DNA from 3 places in the Mycetocola sp. BIGb0189 genome. Region 1 is predicted to be linked to each of the others. Evidence: predicted binding sites of a transcription regulator. Region 1 holds the regulator's gene; each other region holds the start of a gene.
What was found. The regulator HrcA, encoded in region 1, represses chaperone genes, less so after heat shock. The targets are predictions, from matches to a motif close to TTNGCACTCGNNNNNNNCGAGTGCNAA.

Region 1 (3,232 bases):
GCGTGCGTTTGGGGCGTAAAGTGCAGCAAAAATGCGGAACGGCCGGCCTTGTTGAGCCGGCCGTTTCGCACATCCAGCCTAGGGAATGAAGCGAAAAGTCAGCGGGTAGCGGTAGGGAGCGCCGCTGCTGGTCTTGACCCCGCCGATGATCGCGAACACGAAGGCGGCTACGCCGACCGGCCACATCAGCAGGAGCAGGATCACGCCGATGCCGATAAAGCTGGTGATCCCACCCACGACGCCAAGGGCGATGCCCAGGAGCCAGGCGCTGATCTGGAAGTTCAGCGCCTCCTTGCCCTCCTGGTTTACAAACGGGCCGCGGTCGCGGAAGATCAGCCACACGATCAGCACGATGATCGGGCCGAAGATGCCGGCGAAGTGCGAGAGTGAACCCCAGAGGCGATCGTTCTCGGGGGTGAGCGGGGCCGAGCTCGCGGACGGGGTGTATCCGGGCTGCTGGCCGTAGGGCTGCTGCCCATAGCCGGGCTGGGGTTGACCCTGCTGCGGGTATCCCGGCTGAGCATTTCCGGGCTGCGGATAACCAGGCGGGGGAGTCTGCGGCGCACCCTGCTGCGGGTATCCGGGCGGCGGCGTGGGCTGCCCGCCCTGCGGAGGCGTGGGCGGCACCGGCGGCACCGCGCCGCCGGGCTGATTGGCGTCCGAGGGTTCGGGATTCGACTGCGTGTGATCGCTCATAGTGGAATTAGGATAACCGCCGCACGGTGAATTCGGTACGTCTGATTACCGACTATCACCAAAATCCGGCGTATCGGTGGTCAAAAAGCACCCGGACCGAGTGTCAGAGATTGGAACCGGACGTCAGAGCGAGCTAGAATTAGCACTCAGTGGTGACGAGTGCCAATCCGTATGTGCGGATGCTCGCCCGCGTCAGATCAGTCCAGATTTCCCGGGGAAATCGCGATGAGGTGGAGGTGACCAATGGTCTCCGAGCGTGGCCTAGCCGTCCTTCGCGCGATCGTGTCTGACTATGTCTCCAGCCGGGAGCCGGTGGGTTCCAAGGCGATCGTTGAGCGCCACTCCTTTGGTGTGTCGGCGGCGACGATTCGCAACGATATGGCGCAGCTGGAGGATGAGGAGCTGATTCACGCCCCGCACACCTCCTCTGGCCGTATCCCCACCGATAAGGGCTACCGGCTGTTTGTGGATCACCTGGCCGAGCAGCGCCCGCTCTCGCCCGCGCAGCGCGGGGCGATTCAGGAGTTCCTGGGCGACGGGGTGGGCCTCGACGATGTGCTCTCGCGCACGGTGCGCCTGCTCTCGCAGCTCACCAACCAGGTGGCGATCGTGCAGTACCCCTCGTTTGCCCGCGCCCAGGTGCGGCACGTCGAGCTGGTCTCGCTGGGGGATGCCCGTCTCCTGGTTGTCCTCATTACCGACAACGGTCGGGTCGAGCAGCGCACGGTCGAGGTGACCGCGCCGCTGTCCACCCAGGATGTGGACGACCTCAAGGTGCGCATCAATCACGAGCTCCTCGGTCACAGTGTCGAGGACGCCTCCCGGGTCCTCGTGCGGGTGCGAGCGCTCGGCGTTCCCGGACACCCGGGTCTGGTGGATCGAATCTGCGATGCGCTGGATGAACAGCTGGCCGAGTATCGCCAGGATCGCCTGGTGATGTCCGGTACCGCCAACCTGGCCCGCAGCGAGGAGGACTTCGCCGGGAGCATCTATCCGGTGCTGGAAGCCCTCGAACAGCAGGTGGTGCTGATGCGCCTGTTTGGCGAGATGAGTATCGATGCGGCGGGGATCACCGCCCGCATCGGCCGCGAGAATGAGCCCTTCGGCCTGGCCGAAACCTCGATCGTCGCGGGGAACTACCGTTCCTCTGCGGGCGAAATTGCCCGCCTCGGGGTCCTTGGACCCACCAGAATGGATTACTCGGGCAACATTGCCTCGGTTCGCGCCGTGGCACGCTATCTTTCCCGCCAGCTCGGCGAGAACTAACCCCGCGGCGTTTACGCCGCCGTTCAACCGGCCACTGCCCACCACGGGCCGCTGGCCACAACAATCAATTGTGCGACGCTTCGGCGTCGCCACCATGGAGGATCACGGGTGGCTGACCACTACGAGGTACTGGGCGTTTCACAGGACGCATCGGCTGAGGACATCAAAAAGGCCTACCGCAAGCTGGCTCGTCAGCTGCACCCCGATGTGAACCCCTCCGAGGAGGCGCAGGAGCGCTTCAAGCTGGTGACCCACGCCTACGATGTGCTGGGTGACGCGGATTCGCGTGCCCGCTATGACCGCGGCGAGACCGGCCAGGGCGGCGGCGACGCTGGCTTTGGTGGCTTCGGCGACATCTTTGAGCAGTTCTTCGGTGGGGGCGGCCAGCAGCGCGGACCCAAGTCGCGTCGCGAGCGCGGTCAGGACGCCCTGCTGCGGGTTGAGCTTGATCTCGGCGAGGTTGTGTTTGGCACCCACCGCGACCTGGAGGTTGACACCGCGGTACTGTGTGAGACCTGTCAGGGCTCCTGCTGCCAGCCCGGCACCCAGCCGGTGACCTGCGACATCTGCCGCGGTTCGGGCACCATCCAGCGTCCGGTTCGTAGCCTGCTTGGTAACGTGATGACCTCGACCCCCTGTGGGTCCTGCCGCGGATACGGCACGATCATCGCCAACCCCTGCGTCGGCTGCCAGGGCCAGGGCCGCGTGCGCGCCCGCCGCACCGTCTCGGTGGACATCCCCGCCGGTGTGGACACCGGTCTGCGCCTGCAGATGCCCGGCTCGGGTGAGATCGGCCCGGCCGGTGGCCCGAACGGTGACCTGTACCTGGAAATGAAGGTGCGCCACCACGACGTCTTCAGCCGCAACGGCGACGACCTGCTGTGCACCCTGGAGGTGCCGATGACCGAGGCGATCCTCGGATCGACCACCACGATCCACGCCCTCGATGGCGACCTCGAGGTCGAGATCAAGGCGGGTGTGCAGAGCTCGGATGTGATCACCGTGCGCGACCGCGGGATCACCAAGCTGCGCGGTCATGGCCGCGGCGACCTGCGCATCGGCATCCAGGTGATGACCCCAACCAAGCTGGACCACAAGGAGCGCGAGCTGATCGAGAAGTTCGCCGCCAAGCGCAAGGATAAAACCGCCGCGCTGGGTGAGTTCCAGCAGGGTCTGTTTGCCAAGCTTCGCGATAAGCTGCGCGGCTAGCATGTCGAGCCTATTTCTGCGCGATTTTGTCGGGGTGCCCGCCGTGGGCGACACGATCACC
Region 2 (3,232 bases), on a different contig from region 1:
CACCCCAGGATTCCCGAACCCCGGCACACCCTCGGGTGGGGCCCAGCCGGCACCCGGGTGGAGTGACGCGGCCGCCGGAATTTCCGGAGCACCCGTCCCTCCCGGCCAGACACCGCCGCTGCCCGGCCAGGCTCCGCCGCCCGGCCAGATTCCGCTGCCCGGCCAGGCTCCGCTGCCCGGCCAGGCTCCGCTGCCCGGCCAGGCTCCGCCGCTGCCTGCTCAGACTCCGCCGCCGGGCTGGAGCGATGCCGCCGCAGGCTATGCCGGGTTTGGGGTCGCCGCCGCTCCGTCCACCGGGCGCGCCACCGCCACGTTTGTGTGGGGCCTGATCGGTTTGGTGGGAGGCATCGTATTCGGGTGGGGATTCCCCGCCGCGATCATCGCGCTGGTCCTCGCCCCGGGCGCCCTGCGCGGAGATCCCGCCGGCCACGCGCGTGCGCGCCACGGCCGCACGCTGGCGGTGGCCGGGCTGATCGCCACGGTCCTGTGGGCGGGATACAGCGTGCTGCGTATCGTGGAGTTGATTCTCGCCTAGCCACGCGGGGTGAAACCGTCCGGGGGAGTTACTGCTTTCGGGGGTTAGGCGCGTTCGGCCAGTAGTGCCGCGTGCTGCCCGTCGATACGGGTCAGGAACAGCGTGGCCGCATTTTTCCCCGAGAGGGACATCTTTTTGCGGAATGTTGCCGGGTCGATATCCACCCCGCGCTTCTTGACCTCCAGCGTGCCGATTCCGCGCGCCTTGAGCTCCCGCTTGAGCTTTTTCTCATCCAGGGTGAAGCGCTCCAGGATGCGGAAGCGCGCGGCAAACGGGGTCTCGACCGCGGTGTCTCCGGTCAGGTACGCGATGCCCGGGCTGAGCATGCCCGCATCCAGTTCCCGGGCCAGATCGCCGATCAGGCGGGCGCGGATGACCGAGCCGTCGGGCTCATACAGGTACTCGCCCGGCTCGCGCACCTCAACATCCGCGCTGTCCGCGGCGGCGGTCATCTCGTGGCTGCCGGCATCGTTCAGTACCAGGGCGGCGCGGGTGATGCCCGGACGGGCCAGTCGCGGGGACCACAGACCGAGCTCCACAACCTGCCCGTCCACGGTGATCCACTGGGCCTCCCAGCCCTCGGGAATGTCTTCACGGTCAAACCCGGGGCCGAGTTTGATGCCCACCGCCCGCGTCTCGGCCAGGCCGAAGGCAAAGTCGAGGCTCGGGGAGTAATCGGCTGCCCGGGTGAGCCGGGTGGTGTTGCTGTGACCGGAGGTGCGCCGGGCGGGGTCGAGATAGATCGCGTCATATGCGGTGAGATCGACGTCCTCGGCGGCGGCGTTGAGGACGTCGGCGTTCTCGAACGGGGCCAGGTTGTAGCTGGCGAGGGTTGCGGTGACCTCGTCGCGGTCCACGGCGGTGACCCGCAGGCCGATGGCGGCGGCGGCCAGCGCATCCCCGCCGATCCCGCAACCCAGGTCGACCAGGTGGGTGGGAGCGAGCGCGCGGAAGCGTCCGGCGTGCAGTGCGGCGACGCGTAACCGGGTGGCCTGTTCGAGGCCCGCCTGGGTGAAGAGCATGCGCTCGGCAAACTCACCGAACTTTCCCACCGCCTTGCGGCGCAGTCGGTCCTGGGTCAGCGCCGCCGCCACCAGTGCCGGGGAATGGCCCTGGGCGCGCAGACGACTCACCCGCGCCACCGGGTCGGTACCCGCGGGTTCCTGCGCCAGATCATCGAGGAGACGCAGCCCCTCGGGGGTCAGCAGTTCGAGTAGCTCGTTTCTGTCCACCGCCCAAACCTACCAATATCGTGAGTCGCGTGTGGTGGGCATGCCGCCGAATGTGTCGCCGCGTTGGCACTCGCGTTGCAAGAGTGCCAACGGATCCCTAGACTGTGATTAGCACTCTCGACGTGAGGGTGCTAACCACGCTTAGTCTAGAAAGAGGTCAACCGTGTCGGTCTCCATCAAGCCGCTCGAGGATCGCATCGTCATCAAGCAGGTCGAGGCGGAGCGTACCACTGCTTCGGGCCTGGTCATCCCCGAGTCCGCAACCGAAAAGCCCCAGGAGGGCGAGGTTGTTGCGGTCGGTCCGGGTCGCATCGACGACAACGGCAACCGCATCCCGCTCGACGTCGCCGTCGGCGACAAGGTCATCTACTCCAAGTACGGCGGAACCGAGGTGAAGTACGGCGGGGAAGACCTGCTCGTGCTCTCGGCTCGCGACGTTCTCGCCGTGGTGGTTCGCTAACCACGCAGGAGACAACACAGCGCCCATCCGGTTTTCCGGATGGGCGCTGTGTTGTGCGAGGGGTTAGTAGGTGCTGTAGTCGGACGGGATGTTCGCGAACAGGAACGCATAGAACGCGATCATCAAGATTCCGCCGATGATGTACAGGGCGGTGAAGATATAGCTCAGCACGAGACCGGCGGTTGCCAGACCCGCGCCGCCCTCACCGGAGGTCTTGAGCTGCTTCTTGGAGATGTGTCCCAGCACGATACCGGCCGGGGCGAAGACAAACGCGAAGACCAGCGAGAGGATTGCCAGCAGGTTCGTGCGCGGCGGGGTCGCCGGGTAAGCGGGCTGGGCGTATCCCTGCTGGGTGCCATAGGCCTCGGGAGCGGGGTAGCCCTGCGGGGTCGGGTACCCAGCCTGTTCGGGCTGAGCAGGGTAAGCGGGCTGGCCGTAGGGCTGCTCGGGCTGTGCCGGGTAGGCGGGCTGGCCGTAGGGCTGCTCGGGCTGTGCCGGGTAGGCGGGCTGACCCTGGGGCTGCTCGGGCTGCCCCGGGAAGTTATTGTTGTTGTCGCTCATGGTGGGTTCCCCTCGGTGGTTATGTCCCCTAATTCTGGCATACCTGCATATTTCGGGGCCAGTGCGGGACTTTTGGGTAAACAAAACGCCCGCTCGGTGAAGCGGGCGTCTCGTGTGCGGCGGCTAGTAGCCGTAGCTGCTGCTCGCACCGGCGAGAGCCGTAATCACCCCGACAATATTGATCAGGATCCACAGTGCAAAGAAGATGTAGCCGATAATCAAGCCGGCCTTGGCCAGACCTTCACCGCCCTCGCCCGAGGTTTTTAGCTGCTTGAGGGCGATGTGGCCCAGGACGATGCCGACCGGCGCCACCAGGATGCCGAAGATGAGCGCGAGGATGGCCATGACGCTGGTCTTCTGCGGTGCGGCGGCGTAGCCGGGCTGAGCATACCCCGGCTGCGGGGCGGCGTACCCCTGCTGCGGAGCCGCGGCGTACCCCTGAAG
Region 3 (3,232 bases), on a different contig from region 1:
ATTCGTGAGCGTCGTGCCGGGGACCCGGCATCGGTGGTGGCCTCGGTGACCAAAATCGAGCGGGAACTCGGATGGAGCGCCCGTCGCGGCACCGAGGAGATCATCCGTTCGGCCTGGGACGCGCACCGCGCCAATAACGCACGCTAAACCAGCGAGGCTCGGCCCAAATTGACCGGGGACGCGTTATGGTTAGCGGCATGTTGAGACTCGCCGCCCCCTCATCCACCGCAGGTGCGAGCGCCGTTCGTGTCACGCGGGTTCTGGTTACCTGCGTCCTCGGGGTTTCCCTGCTGGCCGCTTGTGCTCAGCGCCCCTCGCCCGCCCCGTCATCAACGCCGACCGCCACCCAGGATGTTCCGGGGACCGTGGCACCACTCACCGGTGAGCCGGCGACCGGGGCGGTCCTGAGTCGCCCCTCGCTCGCCGCCAAGATCGGGAACGATGTGGAGGCCCGTCCTCAGCGCGGCCTGGAACGTGCCGACCTGGTATTTGAGGAACTGGTCGAGGGTGGGCTGACCCGCTATGTTGCGGTCTGGCAGTCGCAGATTCCCGAGGAGCTGGGGCCGCTGCGTTCGATTCGTCCGATGGACCCGGACATCATTTCCCCCTTCGGTGGCCTCGTGGCCTACTCGGGTGGACAGCAGATCTTCGTGGACCAGATGGAAAACACCCCGGTCAAAAACTTCATCCACGGTCAGCCGAATGCCGATCCGTTTATGTACCGCAGCAAGGACAAACCTGCCCCGCACAACGTCATCCTGCGGGCCGAGAAACTGATCGACGATCAACAGGGACTGAGCGCGCCGCCCACGCAGTTTGAGCATGCCGAAACCGCCGAGGGTGCCTCGGCACTCCAGGGCGGTATCCCGGTGGCGACAATCCACGCGACGTTCTCAACCTCCCGACAGCAGTCCTGGGCCTGGGATGCCAGCCAGGGGGTTTTCCTGCGCTCCCAGCAGGGCAAGCCCGATCTGGATCCCGACGGCAAGACCCGGTCTGCGACGAACGTGATTGTGCTTCGGGTGAACATCGATAACCAGTACCAGGGGGTGCCCAAGACCGTGCTGATCGGTTCGGGCACCGGATACGTGGCGACCGGTGGGCAGGTGATTCCGGTCACCTGGTCCAAGACCGAGGCCACCGCGCCGATCACGCTCACCACCGAGGCGGGCGAGCCGATACTGTTGGCTCCCGGCAATGCCTGGGTTGAGCTTGTGCCGCTGATCTCCGGTGCCGAAGTGCGCGTCGAATAGGCACCCTGCGGGCTCCCTGTTCATCCGCCGTCATCTGCCTGGTTCGGCTTGCACTCGTAGGTGGAGAGTGCCAGAATCGAGTTAGCACTCACATTCATCGAGTGCTAACCCCGTTTTCGACGTCCGGGAGGGACGAAAAACCACATGGCAAAGATCATTGCTTTTGACGAAGAGGCCCGCCGCGGTCTTGAGCGTGGACTGAACACGCTCGCCGACGCCGTCAAGGTCACCCTTGGCCCGCGCGGTCGGAACGTAGTACTTGAGAAGAAGTGGGGCGCCCCCACGATCACCAACGATGGTGTGTCCATCGCCAAGGAGATCGAGCTCGACGACCCGTACGAGAAGATCGGTGCGGAGCTCGTCAAGGAGGTCGCCAAGAAGACCGATGACGTCGCCGGTGACGGAACCACCACCTCGGTGGTTCTCGCCCAGGCTCTGGTCCGCGAGGGCCTGCGTAACGTCGCCGCCGGTGCCGACCCGATCAGCCTGAAGAAGGGCATCGAGAAGGCCGTGGCCGCGGTTATCGCCGAGCTGACCGAAGCTTCCAAGGAGATCGAGACCAAGGACCAGATCGCCGCCACCGCGTCGATCTCGGCCGCCGACACCGGCATTGGTGAGATCATCGCCGAGGCCATCGACAAGGTTGGTAAGGAGGGTGTGGTCACCGTTGAGGAGTCCAGCACCTTCGGTACCGAGCTCGAGCTGACCGAGGGTATGCGCTTCGACAAGGGTTACCTGTCGGCCTACTTCGTCACCGACCCCGACCGCCAGGAGACCGTCTTCGAGGATGCCTACATCCTGATCGCAGACTCCAAGATCTCCTCGGTCAAGGACCTGTCCCCGGTTGCCGACCTGGTCATGCAGACCGGCAAGCCCCTCGTCATCATCGCCGAGGACGTGGACGGCGAAGCGCTGACCACCCTGGTTGTCAACAAGATCCGTGGCATCTTCAAGTCCGCCGCCGTCAAGGCTCCGGGCTTCGGTGAGCGCCGCAAGGCTCAGCTCAAGGACATCGCCGTACTGGCCGGTGGAGAGGTTATCTCCGCCGAGCTCGGCCTGACCTTCGAGCAGCTGAAGCTGACCGACCTGGGCCGCGCCCGCAAGGTTGTTATCACCAAGGACGAGACCACCATCGTTGAGGGTGCCGGCGACGCCGACGCCATCGCCGGTCGCGTGGCTCAGATCCGTCGCGAGATCGAGGGCACCGACTCGGACTACGACCGCGAGAAGCTGCAGGAGCGTCTGGCCAAGCTGGCCGGCGGTGTTGCGGTCATCAAGGCCGGAGCCGCAACCGAGGTTGAGCTCAAGGAGCGCAAGCACCGCATCGAGGACGCCGTGCGTAACGCCAAGGCTGCCGTCGAAGAGGGCATCATCGCCGGTGGTGGCGTTGCCCTGATCCAGGCCGGCAAGCTGGCCTTCGAGAAGCTGGAGCTCGTCGGCGACGAGGCAACCGGTGCAAACATCGTTCGCGTGGCCATCGAGGCTCCGCTGAAGCAGATCGCACTGAACGCCGGCCAGGAGCCCGGTGTTGTGGCCGCCAAGGTCCGCGACCTGCCCGTCGGCCACGGCTTCAACGCCGCATCCGGTGAGTACGGTGACATGATCGCCCAGGGCATCATCGACCCGGCCAAGGTCACCCGTTCGGCCCTGCAGAACGCCGCATCGATCGCCGGTCTGTTCCTGACCACCGAGGTCGTCGTGGCCGACAAGCCCGAGAAGGCTGCTCCGGTAGCCGGTGGCGACGGCGGCGGTATGGACTTCTAAGTCCAACCCTCGTTTCACACGAGACGGGCGCTCTCCTTCGGGAGGGCGCCCGTTTTGTTGTTGCTACGGAGCTTGAACGGGCCTGCAAGCACATTCGTCTTGCAGACCCGGTCGACTCCTGATGAGGGACCTTGTCCTCACCTTCTTGTCAGCGAAGTTACGCGCCGATGACCAGAATTACAAGAGTCGAGGATCGTTTCTGCACGGGAATGACA

Region 2: groES (co-chaperone GroES) is a predicted target of HrcA. The motif match lies at 1,831-1,857, and genes of this name have one in related genera.
Region 3: groL (chaperonin GroEL) is a predicted target of HrcA. The motif match lies at 1,335-1,361, and genes of this name have one in related genera.

The regions. Positions count from the first base shown of each region.
Region 1 covers NZ_JANUED010000003.1:269,342-272,573, forward strand. Annotated here, with positions in the region: gene M2390_RS06055 (DUF4870 domain-containing protein) at 79-696, opposite strand; gene hrcA (heat-inducible transcriptional repressor HrcA) at 940-1,962, shown strand; gene dnaJ (molecular chaperone DnaJ) at 2,071-3,171, shown strand; gene M2390_RS06070 (16S rRNA (uracil(1498)-N(3))-methyltransferase) at 3,173-3,232, shown strand, end outside.
Region 2 covers NZ_JANUED010000009.1:29,575-32,806, reverse strand. Annotated here, with positions in the region: gene M2390_RS13870 (hypothetical protein) at 1-535, shown strand, start outside; gene M2390_RS13865 (class I SAM-dependent methyltransferase) at 580-1,767, opposite strand; gene groES (co-chaperone GroES) at 1,931-2,227, shown strand; gene M2390_RS13855 (DUF4190 domain-containing protein) at 2,291-2,788, opposite strand; gene M2390_RS13850 (DUF4190 domain-containing protein) at 2,912-3,232, opposite strand, start outside.
Region 3 covers NZ_JANUED010000008.1:146,540-149,771, reverse strand. Annotated here, with positions in the region: gene galE (UDP-glucose 4-epimerase GalE) at 1-147, shown strand, start outside; gene M2390_RS13475 (DUF3048 domain-containing protein) at 198-1,253, shown strand; gene groL (chaperonin GroEL) at 1,398-3,017, shown strand.